Regions from separate parts of the Massilia sp. 01N417 genome, predicted to be linked through region 1. Evidence: predicted binding sites of a transcription regulator. Region 1 holds the regulator's gene; each other region holds the start of a gene.
The links. Region 1 encodes sigma-54, which starts transcription at its own class of promoters, with help from an activator protein. Its sites were predicted from a motif close to TGGCANGNAANCTGCTTT; they were not measured.
Positions count from the first base shown of each region.

Region 2: the regulator sigma-54 is predicted to act here: its motif matches at 1,637-1,654, upstream of AC1DOQ_RS24230 (TldD/PmbA family protein).
Region 3: the regulator sigma-54 is predicted to act here: its motif matches at 1,887-1,904, upstream of AC1DOQ_RS10745 (PEP-CTERM sorting domain-containing protein).

Region 1 is NZ_JBFTRS010000003.1:220,810-224,085, reverse strand. Features, by position in the region: gene lptB (LPS export ABC transporter ATP-binding protein) at 1-724, shown strand, start outside; gene AC1DOQ_RS04785 (RNA polymerase factor sigma-54) at 727-2,217, shown strand; gene hpf (ribosome hibernation-promoting factor, HPF/YfiA family) at 2,320-2,679, shown strand; gene AC1DOQ_RS04775 (enoyl-CoA hydratase/isomerase family protein) at 2,787-3,276, shown strand, end outside.
Region 2 is NZ_JBFTRS010000029.1:31,228-34,503, reverse strand. Features, by position in the region: gene AC1DOQ_RS24240 (S1C family serine protease) at 1-573, opposite strand, end outside; gene AC1DOQ_RS24235 (class I SAM-dependent methyltransferase) at 661-1,437, opposite strand; gene AC1DOQ_RS24230 (TldD/PmbA family protein) at 1,762-3,276, shown strand, end outside.
Region 3 is NZ_JBFTRS010000008.1:33,437-36,712, forward strand. Features, by position in the region: gene AC1DOQ_RS10735 (glycoside hydrolase family 43 protein) at 1-45, shown strand, start outside; gene AC1DOQ_RS10740 (alpha/beta fold hydrolase) at 122-1,030, opposite strand; gene AC1DOQ_RS10745 (PEP-CTERM sorting domain-containing protein) at 1,192-1,848, opposite strand; gene kefC (glutathione-regulated potassium-efflux system protein KefC) at 1,984-3,276, opposite strand, start outside.

The sequences.
Region 1 (3,276 bases):
GGCCAAGGGGCTGCAGAAAAGCTACGGCAAGCGCCTGGTGGTGCGCGACGTTTCGCTGCAGGTCGCCTGCGGCGAGGTGGTCGGCCTGCTCGGCCCGAACGGCGCCGGCAAGACGACCTCGTTCTACATGATCGTGGGCCTGGTGCCGGCCGACGCCGGCGCCATCGTCATCAACGGCACCGACATCACGAGCCTGCCGATCCACCGGCGCGCCATGCTGGGCCTGTCCTACCTGCCGCAGGAAGCCTCGGTGTTCCGCAAGCTGACGGTGGAGGAGAACATCCGCGCCGTGCTCGAACTGCAGCGCGAGAACGGCAAGCCGCTGAGCAAGAACCGCATCGAGGAACGCCTCAACGAGCTGCTGGCCGAGCTGCAGATCGAGAAGCTGCGCGAGAACCCGGCGCTGTCGCTGTCGGGCGGTGAACGGCGCCGCGTGGAAATCGCGCGCGCCCTCGCCACCGACCCGCGCTTCGTGCTGCTGGACGAACCGTTTGCCGGCGTCGATCCGATCGCGGTGATCGAGATCCAGCGCATCGTGCGCTTCCTGAAGGAGCGCGGCATCGGCGTCCTGATCACCGACCACAACGTGCGCGAGACGCTCGGCATCTGCGACCGCGCCTACATCATCAACCAGGGTGCGGTACTGGCTTCCGGCCGTCCCGACGATATCATCGCCAACGAATCCGTCCGCCGCGTCTACCTGGGTGAACATTTCCGGATGTAGTCATGAAACAGACGCTGCAACTCAAGACATCACAGCACCTTGCGCTGACACCGCAACTCCAGCAGTCGATCCGGCTGCTGCAGCTGTCCACTCTCGAGCTGCACCAGGAGATTGAACAGGTCCTCAGCGACAACCCGCTGCTCGAACGCCTCGACGATCCGCTCGACCGTTCGGTACGCCTGCTGGCCGACGGCGCGATCAACAACGGTTCGTCGACGTCCACCACGCCCGACTCGCCGCCCTCGTCCAGCCAGGGCGAGGAGGGCAACGGCGGCGCCGAAGCCGAAGGCGGCGGCAGCGACAGCGACAACGGCGATGCCGGCGGCGCCGAGCACGACATGGATTGGGGCGAGCCGGGCCGCTCCGGCAGCGGCGGCGAGGAAGAAGACGGCCGCCCGCAGCTGGAAGCCAGCCCGGTCTCGCTGCGCGAATACCTGATGGAACAGGTGCGCCTGACCTGCATGTCGCCGCGCGATTGCGCGCTGGTCGAGATCGTCGTCGACACCCTCGACGACAACGGCTATCTCGAGGAAACCCTGGACGAGCTGCATGCGCGCCTGCCGGCCGAACTCGAAGTGGAATTCGAGGAACTGCGCACCGCGCTGGCGCTGGTGCAGAGCATGGACCCGCCCGGCGTGGGCGCGCGCAGCGCCGCCGAATGCCTGGCGCTGCAGATCCGCCGCATGCCTGGCGTGCCGCTGGTCACGCGGCGCATGGCACTGACCATCGTCGAACGCTACCTGACCTGGTTCGCGCAGCGCGAATTCAACAAGCTCAAGAAGGCCCTCGACTGCGACGACGAAGACCTGCGCGAAGCCCAGGCCGTGATTCGCCACTGCAATCCGCATCCGGGCGCGGCCTTTGCTTCCGACGTCTCCGACTTCGTGGTGCCGGACGTGATCGTGCGCCGCGCGAAGGATGGCTGGAGCGTGCAGCTGAATCCCGAGGTGATGCCGCGCCTGCGCGTGAACAGCCTGTACGCCACCTTGATGAAGCAGGGGAAATCGGAATCCCAGCTGGCGGCGCAGTTGCAGGAAGCAAAGTGGCTCATCAAAAACATGCGCCAGCGCTTCGATACTATCCTTCGGGTAGCTCAAGCAATCGTGGAGCGCCAGCGGAACTTTTTCTCCCATGGCGCCGTTGCCATGCGGCCCCTTGTTTTACGTGAGATAGCTGATACACTAGGTCTACACGAGAGCACAATTTCTCGTGTCACAACTCAGAAATACATGCTGACGCCGCACGGCATGTTCGAGTTGAAGTACTTTTTCGGGAGTCACGTCGCGACCGAGGCAGGAGGAGAAGCCTCCTCGACCGCGATCCGGGCTCTTATCGTACAACTCACAGGAGCAGAAGACCCCAAGAACCCTTTATCCGACAGCAAGATCGCGGAGATGCTAGGGGAACAGGGAATGGTTATCGCACGCCGCACGGTAGCGAAATACCGCGAGGCGCTGAAGATCCCTCCCGTCAGCCTCCGTAAATCTCTGTAGCAAGCTCTTTCAGCAAGCTCTTGCAGCAAGCTTCTTGCAACAACGCTGCCCTGGTGCGTGGTATGCGCGTACGACAGGCAGCGCATCATCAAAGGAGTGTGTATGAATCTCACTATCAGCGGACATCATCTCGATGTAACCCCGGCAATCCGTGAATACGTACAGAACAAGCTCGAACGCATCACCCGCCATTTCGATCAAGTGATCGACTCCCACGTCATCCTCTGCATTGACAATCTCACCGAGAAAGAAAAACGCCAGAAGGCCGAGATCAACTTGCGCGTCGCCGGCAAGATCGTTCACGTCGCCAGTGCCGCGCACGACTTGTACGCCGCGATCGACATGCTGATGGACCGACTCGACCGGCAGGTGCAGAAGTACAAGCAGATGCTGCAGGATCACAGTAGTACACCGCTCAAGCGCATACCCAACGATGGAGGAGAAGCTGCCGCTACAGCGTGACCATTCCGCTGGCGCAGCACAAGTAACGAAGGGCGCATCTGGCGCCCTTTTCGTTTTCCGGGCCGCGCTACAATGCCGTTTTCCATTTCAATAAATAAAACAACATGATGAGCGAACACGTGCAGACCCGCGTTGCCAACGGCACCGGCATCATTACCCTCGACCGTCCCAAGGCCCTGAATTCGCTGTCGCTGGAAATGGTGCGTGCACTGACGGAGACCCTGCTGGCCTGGCGCGACGATGCGGCCGTCGACGCCGTCGTCATCAAGAGCAGCAGCGAGAAAGCCTTGTGCGCAGGCGGCGACATCCGCTTCTTCCACCAGGCCGGGCACGCCACGCCCACGGGAGGCAGTGCACTGCTGGAAGACTTCTTTACCGAAGAATACGCACTCAACCACCTGATCCACTTCTATCCGAAGCCCTACATCTCGCTGATGGACGGCGTGGTCATGGGCGGCGGCATGGGCATCGCCCAGGGCGGGCCGGAGACCGGCCTGCGCATCGTGACCGAACGCACGAAGATGGCCATGCCCGAGGTGAACATCGGCCTGTTCCCGGACGTCGGCGGCAGCCACTTCCTGTCGCATGCGCCGGGCG
Region 2 (3,276 bases), on a different contig from region 1:
GCCGGGATTGATCGGGGCGTCGATCTGCACCCGCAGGCCGGCGTTGCCGAAGCCGTAGGGGACGAACTCGACGCGCGAGACGATGCCCTTGGTGATCGACAGCGAGTTGCCGCCGACCGGATAGCCGTAGGCGAACACCTGCTCGCGCACGTCCGGCAGCACGCTGGCGCGCGGCAGCGCGGGGTGCTTGTCGAAGTAGGACTCGTCGTCGAGCTTGAGCAGGGCCAGGTCCATGCCGCGCGCCACCGCCACCACCGTGGCGCCGACCTTGTCGCCGTCCTGGCTGGCCTGGATCTCGACCTGGCTGGCGTAGCCGACCACGTGGGCATTCGTGAGAATCCGCTTGCCCTCAATGATCACGCCCGAGCCGGTGACGTCCTGCGGCGTGGCTTTGGTCCAGGGTTTATACGGGTCGGGCCGGCGCAAGGTCGAGAAGATCTTGACGACCGAATTTTCGACGCGGGATGGAATGGCGGATTTGGTCGGTGCGGCCTTCGCATCGAGGTCCTGGGCCTGGACCATCGCGCAGGCGGCGGCAAGCGCTGCGGCGGCAGCGAGTCGGAAAAGTGTCATGCGTCTCTTTGAATCGGAAAGATTGCTGAGCGAATATACACCGTGGCGAAGCGTGAAAGTTCACAAATACTCACCACGGCGTGACATTTACGGTTTGACGAACTTGAGGGTCATGCGGTCGCTTTCGCCGATGGCCTGGTATCTGGCGCGGTCCTCGTCACGGTTGGTGAGGGTCGGCGGCAGGGCCCAGACGCCGCCCTTGTGGTCGGCCTTGTCCTTCGGGTTGGCGTTGATCTCGGATTTCCCGGCCAGCTTGAAGCCGGCGCTTTCGGCCATCCTGATCACATACGACTCGTGGATGTAGCCGCTCGTGGCCTTGGCATCCTGCGGCATGGATTCCGGCAGGCGGTGGTCGGTCACGCCCAGCACGCCGCCCGGCTTCAGGCTGGTGTACAGCGCCTTGAACATGTCCTTGACCTTGTCGTCGCCCAGGTCGACGAAGTTGTGCACGTTGCGGAAGGTGAGCACCATGTCGACGCTGTTCGGCGGGGCGAAGTCGTAGATGCCCTTTGGCGGATTGAAGGCGCCCCGCACGACCTTGTCATACACCGCCGGGTTGGACTCCAGCATCGTCTTGGAGATGAGGCCGGCGCCGATCAGTTTGCCGTCCTGGCGCAGGTAGGGGGCCAGGATTTCGGTGTACCAGCCGCCTTCCGGCAGCAATTCGACCACCGTCATGTTCGGCTTGATGCCGAAGAAAGTAAGCGTTTCGTAAGGATGGCGCCAGGTGTCGCGCGCCACGTTGGCGCTTGAGCGGTGGCTGCCGGCGATGGCCGCGCGTAGCTGGGCGTCGTCGGTTTGGTTGGCGGCCAGCGCCGTGCCGGCCAAGCCTGCCAGTACGGCGGCCAGGATGAATCGTTTCATGTCTCGGTCTCCAATGTCGGTGGGGCATCGGCGCCATGCCGTGCCGCCCGCCGATCATCGGCCAGGCCCTAGTTGTCGTCAAGTAAAGATTGTATATGCATTAAGCCTGTCCGACCGGACACCCGCCGGACACAGGGCGGACGCGTCCCGCGCGGACACTGTCCGCCCCGGCCGCGCTGGCAACCAAGACCCAGGCGCCTGGCATAAAGATTGCCTATTCAAAAACTTTACTTGCTGCTATGGTTCAGCAGATAAAGAAGAAGTAAAGCGCAGCACAACAAGAGCGGTCCGCCCGCCGGACCACTGTCCACCTCAGGAGACGTCATGGAACGCCGTACCTTCCTCAACATCAGCGGCCTGGCTTTCGGCACGATGCTGGTGCCCGTATTCGGCCGCGCGATCGCCGCCGAAGAGCTGCTCAATCCGATGCCGGTCGCGGCCAAGAAGCTGCTGGCCGACACCGCGCTGAACGCCGCCACCAAGGCCGGCGCCAGCTACTGCGACGTGCGCATCGGCCGCTACCTCAACCAGTACGTGATCACCCGCGACCTGAACGTCGAGAACGTGGTCAATACCGAGTCGGCCGGCATCGGCGTGCGCGTGGTCTGCAACGGCGCCTACGGCTTCGCCGCCACCAACGACATGAGCCCGGACGGCGTGGCCGGCGCGGCGCGCCAGGCGGTGGCGATCGCCAAGGCCAACGCCAGGCTGCAGCTTGAACCGGTGCAGCTCGCCCCGGTCAAGGGCGTGGGCGAGGTCTCGTGGGCGACGCCAGTGCAGAAGGACTGGCGCACGGTGCCGATCAAGGAGAAGGCCGAGCTGCTGATCGCCGCCAACAAGGCCGGCATGGAAGGCGGCGCGACCTTCATGAACTCGATGCTGTTCCAGGTGAACCAGCAGAAGTACTTCGCGTCCACCGACGGCTCCTACATCGACCAGGACATCCAGCGCATGTGGGCGCCGCTGACCGCCACCGCGGTCGACAAGGGGACCGGCAAGTTCCGCTCGCGCCAGGGCCTGTCGGCGCCGGTCGGCATGGGCTACGAATACCTGGCCGCGCGCAAGGAAGACAAGATCAGGGCCGCCGGCGGCGTCGCCACCCTGTACACGAAATCCTATGACATCGTCGAGGACGCCCGCGCCGCCGGCCGCGACGCCAAGCGCAAGCTGACCGCCAAGAGCGTCACCCCGGGCAAGTACGACCTGGTGCTGTCGCCCGAACACCTGTGGCTGACGATCCACGAATCGGTCGGCCACCCGACGGAACTGGACCGCGTGCTGGGCTACGAGGCCAACTACGCCGGCACCAGCTTCGCCACCCTCGACAAGTGGGAGACCAGGAAATTCAACTACGGTTCGCCGCTGGTGAACATCGTGGCCGACAAGGTCACCCCGGGCTCGCTGGGCGCGGTCGGCTACGACGACGAAGGCGTCAAGTGCAAGCGCTGGGACATCATCAAGGACGGCATCCTGGTGAACTACCAGGCCACCCGCGACCAGGCCCACATCATCGGCGAGAAGGAATCGCACGGCTGCTCGTATGCCGACAGCTGGAGCAATGTGCAGTTCCAGCGCATGCCGAACGTCTCGCTCCAGGCGGGCAAGAAGAAGATGACCCCGGACGAGATGGTCAAGGACGTCAAGAAGGGCATCTACATCGTCGGCGACGGTTCGTTCTCGATCGACCAGCAGCGCTACAACTTCCAGTTCGGCGGCCAGCTGTTCTACGAGATCAACAACGGCAAGATCGGCCAGATGCTGGAAGACGTGGCCTACCAGTCGAACACCCAGGAATTCTGGAACGCCTGCACCGCGCTGTGCGACGAACGCGACTGGCGC
Region 3 (3,276 bases), on a different contig from region 1:
AGCGGCGGGCCCAGCTGGACGGAGCAGCCGGCGCCGGCGGCCTGAAGCGCCATTCGCCGCTCCGTCGCCCCCGCGCAGGCGGGGACCCAAGTTTGCCGGCCCGCCTGCGCGGGACGAGGACTCATTTGCCCAGGAATTCCCTCACCTCCGCCTGAAAGCGCGCCGCCTGGTCCCACATGATGAAGTGGGCGCTGTCCGCAATCCGCTTCAGGCTCACGGCCGGCACCGGTGCAAACACGCTTTTGTAGACCGCATCGAAATGCTCGGCGGGAACCGGCACGCTCTTCGGCTGGACGTACAGCACGGTCACCGGTACCGAGATCTTCGGCAGTTCCGGCCCCAGGTTGGTCACCACCAGTTCGTGGTAGGCGCGGGCGCCGACGTCGACGTCGCTGCGCATCGAATCGTCGATCGCGCCGGCACGCATGGACTCGGTATTGACCATGCCGTTGATGGTCTCGACGGCGCGCTTGCTGCGTTCCTCGGGCGCGGCGGTCCGGATGCCGGCGGCGATGCGGTCCGCGATCGGCTCGACGCTGGCGACGGTGGCGCCGGGGCCGCCGAAGAACATGCCGAGGAAGGGCACCATGTCGACCACCATCAGGCGCGACAGGTCGGCCGGATGGCGCGCGGCCAGCATCATGCCGATGGTGCCGCCCATCGAGTGGCCGATCACGGCCGGTTGCTTCAGGCCGGTTTCCCTGATGTAGCGGTCGATCTCTTCGGCCACCGGCGCCGCCACCGGACCGTCGGCGTTGCCGCCTTTCGGCTGGCCGGCGAAGCCCGAGACCTGCACCAGGTGGTAGCGGTAGCCGGGCACGGCCTTGATCATCTCGGCCCAGACGCGCGGCGAGGAGTTCAGGCCGGGGATCAGGATCACGTCCGGACCGGCGCCTTCGGTGCGGACCGTGATGCGGGTCGAGTCGAAAGGCGCCGCCCAGGCGCCGGCGGATGCGCCGAGCAGGGCGAAGGCCGCCACCGCTGCGGCGGCCTTGAGGGTGGAACGGCGGGAAAGCTTGGTGAGGCGCATCGTGTCTCCTGGTTCGTGATCGGAAACCCGCCGCATGCGCGGCCGGTCGGATGGACAGGATGCTAACGCGGGGTGGCCGAAAAAGCTGCCTGAAAGAAATGATAGTGTGCTTGAAACGAGAAGCCCGCACGCGGCGGGCTTCCGGTTGGCGTGTGGAGCGCTTACGCTTTGCGGCGCAGGGCAGCCATGCCGACGAAACCCAGTCCCAGCAAGGCCAGCGAGGCCGGCTCCGGGACATTGCCGGTCGACGGCGAAAACTCGGCCTTGAATGCCACGTCGCCAATGCCGCACTCCTGGCAATCCCATGCCCGCGTCGTCAGCGCCCCGAAATCCAAGCCGTTGTTGAAATAGACGAAATCGCCACCGGCATAGCTGTTGTTTGTCGTAGGCATGTCGAAAGTGCTGTACGCCTGGGTCCCCAGGTCCGAGACCGAGAGGAACATGACGTATTTCTGGCCTTCCGTCAGGCCCAGCTTGCCGGTGTCGAAGGAGAACTCCATCAGCCCCTGGCCGGGCGTGACCGAACGCGTGGCGCTGGTGTAGAGAATGCTGGTGGCCTTGCTGCCGTCCCAGCCTGCCACATAGCCGCGCAAATTCAGCGTTTGATTATTCCCGTACAGGTACATCGAGAAGCCGTTCAGCGCTTGATCGGCACCAACCGTAAAGGTCTGGCCGTAGGTCGACGTGTCGTCATAGCCGAAAGGATGAATCCTGGCCTTGATTCCGGTGTTGTCGATGACGGAGGCAGTCGCGTCTGCGGCAACAGCGCCGAGGACGGCACAAAGAAGCAAGGAGGCTTTCAAATAGCTTGGTTTCATTACATTCCCTATTTTTATGGTGGACTTGCCATCAGGTTCAAGCAAAGACCATGCCGATAAACAATTGTTTTTAAAAATCAATTGTTTATCGGAAAATTGAATGTACTCGTGTAAATAAATCCGACACTTGCCTGGCTAGTCCCAGTCATGCCGGGTTTCCCCCTCCTGCGCCTGGCGGTCGCGCGCAATCATCTCCTCCAGCTCTTCGCGGGCCCGCTTGGCCATCGACACATACTGTTCGCGGTCCTTATAGTAGGGATAGACCGCCTGCACGTTGGCGATATTGAGCTTCCGGAACTTCAGCGCGGCCTGGCGGATGCGGTAGGCGTTCTGGCCAAGGCCGGCCGTGAGCACGGTGCGGCCCAGTTGCAGCGCCGATTCAAAGGTCTCCCTTTCGATCATCGTCACGCCGCGGTCCATCAGCTGGTACCAGTGGGTGACGTTGCGGGCGCGGGCGAAGATCTGCAGTTCCGGCCACTCGCGGCGCACGGTCTCGACCAGGTCGAGGCTGTCTTCGATGTCGTCGATCGCCACCACCAGCGCGCGGGCGCGGGCGGCGCCGGCGGCGCGCAGCAGGTCGGCGCGGGTGGCGTCGCCGTAGAAGACCTTGAAGCCGAAGCGGCGCAGCACCTCGATCTGGTCGGGGTCGTGGTCCAGCACCGTCAGCTTGACCCCGTTCGCGTTCAGGAAGCGGCCGACGATCTGGCCGTAACGGCCAAAGCCGGCGACGATCACATGATCCTCGTTCGGTTCGATGGCGTCGGCTTCGGGCCTGGCGCCGGCGCCTTCGCGGCTGGCCGACAGCTTGTCGTAGGCCATCAGTACGAGTGGCGTCACCACCATCGACAGCGCCACCACGACCACCAGCATCGAGGCGGTGTCGTCGCTGAACACGCGCGCGGTGGCGGCCGCGCCGAATACCACGAAGGCGAATTCGCCGCCCTGGGACAGCAGCAGGGCGAACTGCAGGTGCTGGCCGCGGGCCATGCCGAACACCCGCGACAGGATGTAGAGCACCGCGGTCTTGATCAGCAGGAAGCCGGCCACCAGGCCCAGGATCAGCCAGGGATGGGCGAGGAAGACGGCAAAATCGACCGACATGCCGACCGCGATGAAGAACAGGCCGAGCAGCAGGCCCTTGAAGGGTTCGAGGTCGGTCTCCAGCGCATGGCGGTACTCGGAATCGGCCAGCAGCACGCCGGCCATGAAGGAGCCGAGCGCCATCGACATGCCGATCCACTGCATCAGCAGTCCGATCGCGATCACCAGCAGCAGGGCGAAGGCGGTGAAGATCTCGCGGGTATCGGTGCGGGCGATGACCTGCAGCAGCGGGCGCACCAGGTAGCGGCCGCCGACGATGATCCCGGCCAGCACGCCGACGACCTTGAAGGTGGCCAGCCAGAAGTTGCCGCTCGAACCCGCTTCGTC